Regions from separate parts of the Arthrobacter sp. R3-55 genome, predicted to be linked through region 2. Evidence: predicted binding sites of a transcription regulator. Region 2 holds the regulator's gene; the other holds the start of a gene.

Region 1 (6,896 bases), 250 kb from region 2:
GAAGGTAAGAACACATGACTGTTGCACGCGCCATTGAAGTCCAGGACCCTAATGCCGTACCGGAAGTTTCCGAGGCCGCCGAAGCGCCTCTGGATGGATTCCGGATCGGCGTCACCTCGCACCGCCGTTCCCGTGACCTTATTGAGGCCCTGGAGCGCCGCGGTGCGAGCGTGTTGCACGCCCCCGCGCTGAAGATCGCCCCTGTCCAGGAAGACATGGTCCTCATCGAGGACACCCGCACCATCATTGCCGCGAAGCCGGACATCTGTATCGCCACCACCGCTTACGGCATGCGCCGTTGGTGCGAGGCCGCTGATTCTTTCGGGATCGGCGAGCAATTGCTGGAAACACTGTCCGCCTGCCGGATGTTCGTCCGGGGCCCCAAGGCCCGCGGTGCCGTGCGGGCGGCCGGACTTGCCGACGTCGGAATCAGCAGTGACGAAACCACGGCCACACTGGTTGACATGCTCCTGGCCGAGGGCGTGCGCGGCAAGACGGTGGCCGTGCAGCTGCATGGTTACACCGATGTGCGCCAGCTGGAACGGCTGCGCATGTCCGGTGCCACGGTCCTGACCGTCACCCCTTACCGGTGGGTGAAGCCCGACGGCGAGGACAAGCTCCCGCGCCTGATCGAGGCTGTGGTGGGCGGCAACCTCGATGTCCTGACGTTCACCAGCGCACCTGCCGTGGATGCGATGTGGAGCACAGCCCACGAAATGGGCCTTTACCGTCAGCTCATCGAAGCCTTGAAGGGCCCTGTGACGGTTGCCGCAGTGGGGCCTGTCACCGCACAACCATTGGTCGACGCCGGTCTGACGCCACTGATCCCTGACCGTTACCGCATGGGGGCGCTGATCCGTCTGGTCACCGAGCATTTGTCCCTCAACCATGTGCGCCGCTTGGAGACAAGGAGCGCCACCATTGAGCTTCGCGGGCGGTGCCTGCGGATCAACGGCGAGGTCATTGACTTGGCGCCCGCTCCCCTGTTGCTCCTGCGTGCCCTGCTCGGCGCGGGCGGGGCAGTGTTGTCCCGCGAGGCGCTCTCGGATCTGTTGGACCTCCGCGGCTCCGTGCATGCCCTGGACATGACGGTCAGCCGCCTGCGTTCCTCTCTCCCGGACGGCAAGCTCGTGGAAACAGTAGTGAAGCGCGGTTACCGGCTGCGGGCTTAGATTGCCTTGGCTGCCTCTGCTGCAGTGGTGACGTCCGCCCACCTCAGGCCGCCTTTACCAAGGGAAGTTCGTCCCAGTTGGTGGTGTACCGGGGGCTGAGCATGTCCCGTTTCATGGACCAGTCCGGTCCTCCCTTGATGCCGGCGTGCCCCAAACCGATGGAGCCGCGGCCATACCGTTTGCTGACTTGCTCCAGCAGTGGGCCGATGCCACGCTCCTCGTGCCGGTTCTCGAAGATCTCCAACGGTTTCTGGTTGCCGCTGGGCCTGAGATCCGTGACCATGATCCCGGCCTTGGCGTACCTGACGCCTTCCTGGATTCTGGGAACCAACGCGTGGGCGGCCTTGGTCAGCAGCACGGGATCCGAGGTGGGCATAGGCAGCTTGACGTTAACCGTGGGAAAGGACTTGTCGTTGGGATTATAGAACGAGGTGGCGGCAAACGCTGTGAGCAGCTTTGCTTGAAGATCGTGTTTGGCGAGCCTGGCACTTGCCATCTGGCCGTAGACGCTGAGCACCTGCCGCAGCTGCGCCGTCGTCGTGATCGGGGTGGAAAAGGAGCGCGAAAAGATCAACTGGTCACGCCCGATCCTTTCCTCTTCCATAGGGATGCAAGGGGTTCCCTGCAACTCCAGCACTGTGCGCATCATGACAATGGAGAACTTGTCCCGCAGGGCCACGGGGTCGGCCCTGACCAGGTCAAGGATGGAGAAGATCCCCATGGCGTTCAACCGTTTGGTCAGCCTGGTGGCTACACCCCAGATCTCAATCACCGACAGCCTTGCCATCAAGGCCTCCCGCTGGGCTTCAGGAACCGAGTCCCAACGGCATACGCCGTTGAAGGCCGGATTGTGTTTGGCCCATTTGTTGGCCAGCTTGGCGAGCGTCTTGGTGCGGGCAATCCCCACGCAGACCGGCACCCCCACGTGTCGCTGGCACGCAGTTTTGATGGTGCGCCCCAGTTCCAGCAGGTCCTCAGAGCGGCCCTTCACCCCGAGGAACGCCTCATCGATGGAGTAGACCTCCTGCCATGCTGAGTACCGGGCCAGGAGTTCCATCACGCGGGAGCTGATATCCCCGTAGAGCTCGTAGTTGCTTGAGAGGGCAATGAGCCCCCACTCCTTGGCCCGCGGAGCGAGTTTGAACCATGGGTCGCCCAGGCCGATTCCCAGCTTCTTCGCTTCCGGAGACCTGGTCACAGCACAGCCATCATTATTGGACAGCACTATCAGCGGCTTGCCCTCGAGGGAAGGGTTGAAAGCACGCTCCGCCGATGCGTAGAAACAGTTGATATCCACGTGGGCAATCTCCTGCATCCGATGCATGGGTGCTGGTTTGGACATGGTTCTCCTCCGTTCGGGCATAGCACGCGCGCCGCCGTTCCGGAGCAGGACACGCCGCGCATTCGAATATATATTCGAATACCTTTACTGTACCGCCAGGCCCCGACAAGAAGACGGCGGTCAAGAACCTGCCGCTTCCTGGGTCGAAGAACTTAGCTGCCGATATTGGCTCTCAAATGTTTCCTGGTTCGTGGGAAGCGACCCTAGCGCGGCACCACGATGCCATCGGCTCCGCAGTGGAGCACAAGGTTGCCACTTCCCTCCGTCAGTATGCAGTCCTTGGGGTCGAAGACCTCTATGGCGGACAGCCACGGGACAGTTCGTTGCCAGAGCCCCCACGATTTTTGTGAATAAACGGAATAGGCCTGGGGTCGAAACCTGATTGTTCGATGACGACACTTTCGCCGCTGCCAGCCGCCACTTGGGTGTAGGTTGCCGCCACGGCGGCTAGCCCCATGCCCGCAGAATACAAACCTCGAACCGGGCCGCCGTTACATCGTCGCCTGGCAAGCGTTTCCGCACCCCGCCATCCGATCACGCTTCTGACGCCATTGTGGCGACGCGGCCCGCGGCACCAACGAGGAACCGGACTATCTGTTCAGCTTTTATTGCGCACGTTGCCGTACTTCGTGGTGGGCGCCCTTCAGCGTCGACGGGCCCTGGAGACGAGCCCGCAACGCGGATAGACCGGCGGGCCGGGTGCAGCGAGGGCAAGGAGCAGCAGCCTCAGCCCGACAGTTGCTGTCTGGTGAAAAATAGAATCCATATGACTTTGATTGTGCAGTTGCTTGTGTTAACTTCCTCATCCGAGGCAGCAAAGGTTTGCCATCATTTATGGCCTGGGGGAAGTCAATGCAGTCAAGGATGGAAAGCCCGGGGAACGGACGCTTGACCTGGCCGCAGCTTAAGACAGCCAACGGCGAAGCGATTCTGAGCTATTCCGCATGAAAGTCGGATTGCGCGGACAGCTCGGACTATTCACGGTTCTTTTTGCCGGTGGCATGTGGATGTCCAAGATCGCCCAACCCCTCTATTTTGAACAACTTGGCGCGCTGGTCGCATTCGGCATCGGGTATGCCGTCATGGCAGTCGTAGGAGGATTCTCTTTTGCTTGGGGCGCGTTCGCAGATCGCTTTGGTGGCCTCAATTCTGTTCGTTTGGGGACGCTGATCTACGGTATCGGAATCGCTGGTCGACTTTTTACCGACGTCGTCCCTGTCGTTGTCTTCTCGGCAATTGCCGGGGCAGGCGCTTCGCTGGTCCTCGTGGCCATCAGGCCTTGGGTCCGTGCCACTGCAACTGATGATGAGATACCGAAGATTGTTGGAGCCAGGAATCTGGGCAATCAGACCGGCATCCTCTTGGGCACTGTGGGCGCCGGCTCGGTCTTCGCGCTGGCGGCAACGCAGCTGGACGGAGCAAGGACTGCATTGCTGACCGCGCCTGCGCTGATTGCCGCCGCGTTTGTCTGGGTTCTCATTTCCCCTCAGCCGCCTGTGCGTCCCCGTGTGGAAGAAGAGCCTCGACAGGCCGATTCCACACTTGATCGCCGGCGATACACGGCGATCGCGGCCAAGTTGGCTGTCATAGGAGCAGTCTCCGGCTTCTATGTCAGCTTGGTTGCACCGTACCTGCCTCTGATTCTGACCAACGGTGGAGCCACAGCGGCTCAGGCAGCATTGATTATGGCGTTCATGAGCCTCGCCCAGATCGGAGCCACGTGGCTCTTTTCACGCCACAGCAAGGGGACCAAACCCTTCGGACTTTTCACAGTCGCCGAAGTTTTTACTGGACTCATTACGACGGCGGCCGCCCTCGCCTTGGGGTTTGGTGTTCTGTGGATCGCGATTATTTTCATTGTGCGCGCCGCATTCGTATCCCTTGCCGTTGCGGCAGAAGAAACCATCCAGTACGCCGTGATCCCTGCGAAGGCCACAGGATTCATCTTCGGGATTTCGCAGACCGCCTTCCTGGTTGGTGATGCCCTCGGTGGAGTCATGGGGGCTCCGCTCTGGATCGGTATAGGCCCGGAAGGACTACTCGTCACTGCAGGCGTCATCACACTGGTTAACGCCGGACTACTTCCGCTCTTACTTGGAGGAGTACGAACAGAACCCATGGTGAAGGTGGCGTAGTGGCCGGCGTCGAGACTGTATTTAAGGAAGATCATCGGCCCTCAAATACGCCCATCCCCTGGTCTGGATCCAAAGGAGCGCTCCAAGGCAGAGACGAGGACAGCTGGCACCAGCCGGTCCAACAAATCCACAGGCCTGGCATCCCGCAGTGCCGGACAGCCGGTGACCATCCAGGCCGAAAAGTAGTTGTGCGGAATCCTCAGTTCCATGGCATGCGCAAACAGGCGCAGCACCACGGGGTGCAAGGACAAGTCTTCACGGAACTGAAAACCCGGACAGTACGTGCCATCTGCAGAAAACACCCGTACCAGTTGTTGCATCACAGGTTCAGGATCCTCATGTAATTGGGCGAGCCGACCACGGACTCTTTCCAGATCCGGCAAGCCGAATTCGGCGCCCATCCGTTCCCAGAGTTCGCTGGGAACGGGCCCTTGCAAACCGGCCCCGCTCAGATGTGGTGCAGGCATGTGGTGGCAACTCCCCAGATGGTGAGTTCGGAAAGCGCCGGGACGCGAATGTCCGGATACTTGGGATTGTCGGCCTGGAGGATCACTCCAGAGGGCGTGATCCGGAGCCTCTTGATGGTGAGTTCACCATCAAGGACGGCCACGACGACGGACCCGTCCTTTGGTTGCAGCGCGCGGTTAACGATCAATTCATCGCCATCACTGATCCCGGCACCTTCCATTGACTGCCCAGTCACCCGGACCACAAAAGTGCTGGTGACATCCTTAATGAGGTGCTCGTTGAGGTCGATCCTGCCATCAAAATAGTCCTGCGCAGGCGAGGGATACCCGGCCGCCACCGGGAGAGGTGCCAGCAATACTGACATCAGGGAAAAGCCCGCATCTATCACGCGGGGGCCGACGATCACGCCCACAACACACCTTTATTCGAATATATGTTCGATACTTGAGTGTACAGCCGATGGCGGACATTGCGCTGACTCCACCAAGTTCCGAGGGTGCACGATGGTTTGGCATTCCAGGCCTGCAAGACCGCCGGCGGGTGTGAAATTAGAGCATGGGCGGACTGGTCGCGCTGGGGAATCGTGCGTTTCCTGCAGGAATGTTGCAGCAAACGGTTGAGGGTGGGCGCGGAGGGGGCCCCTCCCGGCTGAGCCTAGAGTGGGACTTTTAACGCACGGCCTCGTCGAGGAGCTGCCGGAATTGGGCTTCGGTGTTCAGGGTGAGCTTCCTTTCGTTCAGGAAGAACGTAGGCGTACCCGTCACGCCGAGGGTCTTCCCATCGGCGACGTCCTGACTGATCCGGTCTTTGGTGCTCTGGTCTGCGATCGCGGCATCGTATTGTGTCAGGTCCAAACCGAGTTCCTGGGCGAACGTCCTGAACAGCGCGGCTTGGGAGTCCCGTTTTTCACCCCATTCGCTTTGGGTTGCGAAGAGTTTGGAGGCCATCTCCTGGTACTTGCCCTGTTGGGCCGACGCTTCCACGGCCAAGGCGGCGGTGCCGGAGTTCCGGTGACCGGGCAACGGGAAGTACCTGTGGACGAACGTGATTCTGTCCCCGTATTCCTTCTTCAGTTCCGCCACCAGCGGTTCGGCGGCGCGGCAGGACTCACACTCGAAGTCCAAGAATTCGACCAACTGGGCTTTCTCCGTGGCCGGGCTCGTGACCCGGTGGCTGTCGTCCCTGACGAGCTGCGCGTCGGCGGCCGCGAGTGGGGCCGGTGGAGCCGGCTTGTTGGCGGTGAGTACTGCGTACCAGATCACTCCGGCGCCAACGATTGCGCCGAGGAGGATCCAGATGGCGATGCGGACCCTTCGGCCGGAAATTACTGCGCTCATCGATCGGCCGGCTTTGCCCCAAGCTTCACGGTCACAGGCTCAGCCGCGGCGTCCGATCCGCACCCGGCGCAGCAGGCGTCCGAGGACTGTGCATCGGCCGGTAGTGCCAGTTCGATGATTGCCGGAGCGGATGCTGCTGGGGTCTTATCGGTGGGCGTGCAGCAGTCGTCTTCTTCGTCGGCGTGGCGATCGGCGTGCGGAATGGCGCAGCAAGCCTCGCCTTTCCAGGCGTTGATGCCTTCCCGGACGGCGATCCCGGCGATGACCAGTGCCGCACCGGCATCGGCCCACCACCAGCCCAGGGTGCTGTTCAGAACCAGGCCTATCAGCAGGACGGCGGAGAGGTAGGTGCAGAGCAGAGTCTGCTTGGAGTCGGCGACTGCGGTCCGGGAGCCGAGCTCCCGCCCGGCGCGGCGCTGAGCCCACGACAGCACCGGCATGA
Region 2 (6,896 bases):
CCGTACTGCCGGTTTGTCAACGGAACTCGAAGATGTCACCGAGGTCGAATACCGGCAACTGCGCCTTGAACGCGTCGTCTTGGCAGGATTGTGGACCGAAGGCACGCTGGCCGATGCAGAGAATTCGCTGCGTGAGCTCGCTGCCCTGGCAGAGACTGCCGGTTCGGAAGTCCTCGACGGCCTGGTGCAGCGGCGCACGAAGCCGGACCCCGGGACCTTCCTCGGTTCGGGCAAAGCCCAGGAACTCAAGGAGATTGTTGCTGCCACCGGTGCGGACACCGTGGTGGTGGACACTGAGCTGGCTCCATCGCAGCGACGCGGCCTTGAAGACATCGTCAAGGTCAAGGTTGTCGACCGGACCACATTGATCCTGGATATCTTCGCCCAGCACGCCAAGAGCCGTGAAGGCAAGGCTCAGGTTGAGCTGGCCCAGCTTGAGTACCTGCTGCCGCGCCTTCGTGGTTGGGGTGACTCCATGTCCCGCCAGGCCGGTGGCCAGGTGGGCGGCGCAGGGGCGGGCATGGGCTCGCGTGGTCCCGGTGAAACCAAGATCGAACTGGACCGTCGCCGGATCCGCACCCGGATGGCCAAGCTCCGGCGTGAAATCGCAGCCATGAAGCCGGCACGGGAGACCAAACGTGCCAATCGTCGTCGTAATGCAGTTCCCTCTGTTGCCATTGCCGGCTACACGAACGCCGGCAAGTCCTCCCTCCTGAACCGTCTTACTGACGCCGGGGTCCTGGTGGAGAACGCCCTGTTCGCCACCCTGGATCCCACCGTTCGTAAAGCGCAGACGCCCGATGGCATCGGTTACACGCTGGCGGACACTGTGGGGTTTGTCCGTTCACTGCCCACGCAGCTGATTGAGGCCTTCCGTTCCACGCTGGAAGAGGTGGCGGACGCCGACCTGATCCTGCACGTCGTGGATGCCTCACATCCGGACCCCGAAGGCCAGATCGCTGCTGTCCGCGCTGTCTTCACGGAAGTGGATGCCCGCAAGGTGCCGGAGATCATCGTCCTGAACAAGGTCGATGTCGCGGATCCCTTCGTGGTGGAGCGCCTCAAGCAGAAGGAACCCCGGCACGCAGTGGTTTCCACCCGCACTGGCCAAGGCATCGCGGAGTTGCTGGAAGAGATCAGCCAATCCATTCCCCGTCCAGGCGTGCGCTTGGAACTGCTCATTCCCTACGACCGTGGCGAAATGATCAGCAAACTGCACAGTTCCGACTCTGAGATCCTCACCCTCGAACACGAGGAAAACGGGACGCGCGTGGTGGTTATGGTCCGCGAAGGACTGGCAGCCGAACTGGAGCCATTCATTACCAATGGTTGAGAAGGTGGCGGCGGACGCCGTCGAGTCGTTGGGGGAGAAAACCACCCTCGAGTTGTTGGACCGGGCTGTTGCCGGCATGGGCGGTCAAAGCCGTGCCGGTCAGCATGAAATGGCCAAACATGTCACCAGGGCCATCGAAACCGGCGAACACCTGCTGGTCCAGGCGGGAACGGGAACAGGAAAGTCTTTGGCGTACCTGATTCCCTTGATTGCACATTCAATGGACAGCGATAAACCGACTCTGGTATCCACCGCCACCTTGGCTCTCCAAACGCAGATTGTGGGCCGCGACTTACCGCGGCTGCTGGAGAACATCAACCCCGCTCTTGAACGGCCAGTCAAGGTTGCGCTGGTCAAGGGCAGGGCAAACTATGTCTGCCGGCAAAAGCTTGAAGGCGGCTTCCCCAGTGAGGAACCGTCCGAGGGGCAACTGTTTTCCTTGGGCGAGGACACCAGTGTCCCGCATTTTGCTGCCTCCATGGGAGGACCTCAATCCCAGCTGGGCAAGGAAGTGGTCCGGCTCCGGGAGTGGGCGGAAAAGACCGAAACCGGCGACCGTGACGAGCTCATGCCCGGCGTCACTGACCGTGCTTGGAGACAAGTCTCCGTGACGTCCATGGAGTGTCTCGGCGCGCAGAAGTGTCCCCTCGCGGAAGAGTGCTTCAGCGAGCTGGCAAGGTCGCGCGCAGGTGAAGCCGACGTCGTTGTCACCAACCACGCCATGCTGGCCGTGAGCGCCTTCGAGGGTTTGGCTGTGCTGCCTGAGTACGACGTCGTGGTGGTCGATGAGGCCCACGAGCTGCAGGACCGTGTGACCGGTGCGGTCTCCGGGCAGCTGTCCGTTGCCATGGTCCACGCGGCGGCCTCAAGTGCCCGCAAGCACACCGCCATCACCGTGGATGCCCTCAATGCTGCTGCCGATCGCCTGGATATGGCCATCGCGGGTGTGCCCAACGGACTTCTGCCCAGTGGGCTCAATGACGAACAACTCGATTGCCTGGACCAGTTGCGGGATGCCACGCGAGCGGCGCTGTCCGATTCCAAGACGGACTCCTCAAACGCGGTCGACGGCGGCAGGCAACTGGCGCGCTCACGGCTCATGCTCATCCTGGAGTTGTGTGAGCGCATGCTGGCAGCCAAGGAAAACCGGGAAGTCGTGTGGTTCTCTCGGAACAGCACTTTTGACCCCCAACAGGGATATTCCCAACCCGACGAGACTGCGCCTGCACTTATCAACATCGCTCCGTTGAGCGTTGCGGGCCGCTTGCGGGAGGGCTTGTTTGCGGGCCACACGGTGGTGCTCACCTCTGCCACGCTGGCCATAGGCTCGGCATTTGAGCCGGCCGCAGGTGGCCTGGGGCTGATTGGCGATGGGGCCCCCGGCTGGACGGGTATCGACGTCGGATCGCCCTTCGATTACCCCAAGCAAGGCGTGCTTTACGTGGCCAAGCACCTGCCCAAGCCTGGCCGGGGAACCTCGCCCGAGGCCCTGGACGAGTTGGAAGACCTCATCCGTGCCTCCGGTGGGGGAGCATTGTGTCTTTTCTCCTCGCGACGTGCGGCCGAAGAAGCTGCGGACGCCATGAGGCTGCGCCTGGACGTCAGCATTCTCTGTCAGGGTGAGTCCACTATGGCGGCCCTGGTGAAACAGTTCGCCGACGAACCCGATACCTGCCTTTTCGGAACGATGTCGCTCTGGCAAGGCGTGGATGTGCCGGGCGGTTCGTGCCGCCTGGTGGTCATCGACCGCATTCCCTTCCCGCGTCCGGATGACCCCCTGATGACTGCGCGCTCACGTGCAGTGGCACAATCGGGCGGAAACGGATTCATGGCCGTTTCAGCGACCCATGCAGCCATCCGTCTTGCCCAAGGTGCAGGTCGCCTCATTCGATCCACGGGCGACAAAGGTGTTGTAGCGGTTTTGGATTCCCGGCTCTCTACCGAACGCTATGGAGGCTTCCTGCGGGCCGCCCTGCCGCCATTCTGGGCGACGACGGACAGGAAGGTCGTGCGGGGCGTGCTGGAGCGGCTGGGGTCCTCCAAGGCCTCCTAGAGGGAACGCAGGACCGAAACAACCTTGCCCATGATGGTGGCTTGGTCGCCGAGGATGGGTTCGTACTGGGTGTTCTGGGGTAGCAGCCACGTGTGGCCGTCGCGCTGCCTGAAGGTCTTGACGGTTGCTTCGTCGTCCAGCAGGGCGGCAACGATGTCGCCATTGATGGCATCGTTCTGCCTGCGGACAACTACCCAGTCACCATCGCAGATCGCGGCGTCGATCATGGAGTCGCCGGCTACCTTGAGCATGAACAGCTCACCGTGCCCTACAAGCTGCCGGGGCAGCGGTAGGACGTCCTCCACTGTCTGGTCGGCAAGGATGGGTCCGCCGGCAGCGATCCGGCCAACCAACGGCACCATGGCGGTATCGCTGGCACTGGCAAGCTCAGTGACGGCGAGGCCTCCGGTGCTGCGGAGGGTTGCGGGCGCTTCCACTCCAGGAATGGGTCCACCATCCAAAGTCAGCGGCATAAGGACTTCCATGGCGCGCGGACGCTTGGGGTCCCTGCGGAGGTAGCCAAGCTTCTCCAACTGGGAAAGCTGATGCGTGACGCTGGACAGGCTTGCCAGGCCAACGGTGTCGCCAATCTCACGCATGCTGGGTGGATAGCCGTTGTCATTGACCGAGCGCTGGATGGTTTCCAGGATCTTCTTCTGCCGGACGGTCAGGCTCTTGGGACTCTTTTGAGGCTGCTGGCTCCGCAGGGGTGCCCCGCCGCCGGTGGCTTTCGCTGCCATGTTCGCCAATGCCTTTCCATTCCGCCCGGAGTGCCCCGGGGACGTCAGGGTCTGCAAAAAAATGTCAGACCCTCCTGTTCCACTGAAACAGTGCTGTTTCTTCACTCAAACGTAGGGCAGCCACAGGCGTTTATCAAACATTTGTTCTAGCGAGTCTCGACACCGTTCGTTGATAAGTGCTAAAAATGTCATAGCAAGGTTCGAATATGTGTTCTATAAATCTGCTCCAGGCGTTGGATGTTCGAACGAGGTGTTCGAACAGACGGCGCCGGGGCAGGGGAACACACAGAATTGGCAGCCATGTACCGGCACCCGGCGCACGGCAATAGCTCAGAAGGGCTCAGCTCATGTCCGCAATCACTACGTTCGCTGATTTCCGCACCACCCAGGCGCCGGCGCGCCTGCGCCTGACCCGACGGGGGCGGATGGTCTTTTTCGGCATCCCGGCCATGCTGCTGGTTGCCGCATTGCTGAGCCTTGCAGGCTTTATTACCTCACCTGCCAAAGCTTCGGATTCGCAGGCGCAACTGCAGCCGCCCGTCGCCATCACCGTGACGGTCCAGCCGGGACAGTCGCTCTGGGGCATTGCCGGCGCCGCTGCTCCTGAGCGGGATCCCCGCGACGTCATCGCTGAGATCATCCAGCTCAACGACCTCCGTGGGGGCCGTATCCAGCCCGGCCAGCAGCTGTTCGTGCCGGCAAATTAGTTCGTACCGTCGGTATGTGAGCCGGCCGCCCTGCGTCACAGTTAGTCGGCAGTCCCGGCAGCCCCTTAAACTGTCTTGGTGAGTGACCAGCTTGAGCGACTAGACCGACTACCCCTTCGGACCAACCTGCGTGGACTTAGCCCATACGGCGCACCGCAGCTTGACGTCCCCATTTTGCTCAACGTCAACGAAAACACCCATGGCGTCCCTGCCGACGTGCAGGCGGCCATCACGGAAGCTGTTGCTGCCGCCGCCACCGGCCTCAACCGCTACCCGGACCGGGAGTTTACGGAACTTCGGGAGTCCCTGGCCGAATACCTCGGCCACAACCTCACCCCGGACAACATCTGGGCGGCCAATGGATCCAATGAGGTTCTGCAACAGATCCTCCAGGCGTTTGGCGGCCCCGGACGAAAAGCCTTGGGATTCCCGCCCACGTACTCCATGTATCCCTTGCTTGCCAGTGGCACTGATACGGAATACGTCAGCGGCATCAGGGCTGAGGATTACGGACTGGATGCAGAATCAGCCGCCGCGCAGGTCCGGGATACGGGCGCCAACATTGTTTTCCTGTGCTCACCCAACAACCCCACAGGTACAGGGCTGACCCTTGACGTCGTCGAGGCCGTTTACGAGGCCGGCGAAGCGAGCCGTGCCATCGTGATCGTCGATGAGGCCTACCACGAGTTCGCGCACGACAACACTCCGAGTGCGCTGACGCTGCTGCCCGGACGCGAGCGTTTGATCGTCTCCCGCACCATGAGCAAAGCGTTCGCCCTGGCCGGCGCCCGGCTGGGCTATATGGCTGCAGCTCCCGAGGTCACGGATGCCATCAGGCTGGTCCGCCTCCCGTACCACCTATCCGCTGTCACTCAGGCAACCGCCCTGGCTGCGCTCAACCACCGCGAAGCCCTCATGGCCGACGTTGAGGACATTAAGGTCCAGCGCGACCGCATCGTGACCGAACTCCTGCGCATGGGACTAAAGCCTGCGGCCTCGGACTCGAACTATGTCTTCTTCGGTGGGCTCGAGAACCCGCACGCCATCTGGCAGGGCCTGCTTGATGCCGGAGTGCTGATTCGCGATGTCGGTATTCCGGGCCACTTGCGGGTCACCGCGGGAACCGAACCGGAAACTACGGCTTTCCTCGAGGCGCTGGAAGCGCTGCTGGATGGCCAGGCGCCACAGTCCGCCTAAACTTGTCTATAGACCCACCCCACTCTTCGTGTATAAGGACGTCCCAATGAGCGAAACCGGCGCCACGCCGTCCGCTGCCCGTACTGCGCGCATGGAGCGCACCACCAGCGAATCCTCGGTCCTGGTGGAGATCAACCTGGACGGGGCCGGTGTCTCGGACATCAGCACCTCCGTACCGTTCTATGACCACATGCTGACTGCCCTGTGCAAGCACTCGCTGATTGACATGACCGTCAAAGCCACAGGCGATACCCACATTGACGCCCACCACACGGTGGAAGACGTGGCCATCACCTTCGGCGAGGTCCTGCGCACCGCTTTGGGCAACAAAGCCGGCATTCGTCGCTTTGGCGAAGCCACGGTTCCGTTGGATGAAGCCCTGGCCCATGCTGTCGTGGATGTTTCCGGGCGGCCTTACCTGGTCCACGGGGGTGAACCCGCCGGGCAGGAGTACCACCTCATTGGTGGTCACTTCACCGGCTCCTTGACCCGGCACGTCTTCGAGGCCATCACGCTGCACGCAGGCATCTGCTTGCACATGAACGTCCTTGCCGGCCGCGATCCCCACCACATTGTCGAAGCTCAATTCAAGGCCTTTGCCAGGGCACTGCGTGCCGCAGTGGAATCGGATCCCCGGGTTGAGGGCATTCCGTCCACCAAGGGGGCATTGTGAGCGGACAAGTACTCAAGGACGGGGCAGTGGCCGACACCAGCGCGTTGGTCAAGCCCGAGTCCCCGGAAGGCAAGCCCACGGTCACGGTGCTCGACTACGGTTCGGGCAATGTACGGTCCGCTGTGAGGGCCTTGGAGCGGGCCGGTGCGCACGTGGTGCTCAGCTCCAAGCCTGAAGACGTGCTCAATGCCGA

What was found. The regulator LexA, encoded in region 2, represses DNA repair genes until DNA is damaged. The targets are predictions, from matches to a motif close to TCGAACANNTGTTCGA.
Region 1: the regulator LexA is predicted to act here: its motif matches at 2,577-2,592, upstream of M1D51_RS15115 (Y-family DNA polymerase).

Annotation. Positions count from the first base shown of each region.
Region 1 covers NZ_CP096423.1:3,293,122-3,300,017, forward strand. The annotation lists gene cobA (uroporphyrinogen-III C-methyltransferase) at 1-2, shown strand, start outside; gene M1D51_RS15110 (uroporphyrinogen-III synthase) at 15-1,172, shown strand; gene M1D51_RS15115 (Y-family DNA polymerase) at 1,216-2,514, opposite strand; gene M1D51_RS15120 (MFS transporter) at 3,459-4,649, shown strand; gene M1D51_RS15125 (hypothetical protein) at 4,691-5,116, opposite strand; gene M1D51_RS15130 (LexA family protein) at 5,098-5,529, opposite strand; gene M1D51_RS15135 (DsbA family protein) at 5,786-6,454, opposite strand; gene M1D51_RS15140 (cation diffusion facilitator family transporter) at 6,451-6,896, opposite strand, start outside.
Region 2 covers NZ_CP096423.1:3,042,886-3,049,781, reverse strand. The annotation lists gene hflX (GTPase HflX) at 1-1,333, shown strand, start outside; gene M1D51_RS14075 (ATP-dependent DNA helicase) at 1,326-3,386, shown strand; gene lexA (transcriptional repressor LexA) at 3,383-4,126, opposite strand; gene M1D51_RS14065 (LysM peptidoglycan-binding domain-containing protein) at 4,474-4,833, shown strand; gene M1D51_RS14060 (histidinol-phosphate transaminase) at 4,912-6,030, shown strand; gene hisB (imidazoleglycerol-phosphate dehydratase HisB) at 6,077-6,703, shown strand; gene hisH (imidazole glycerol phosphate synthase subunit HisH) at 6,700-6,896, shown strand, end outside.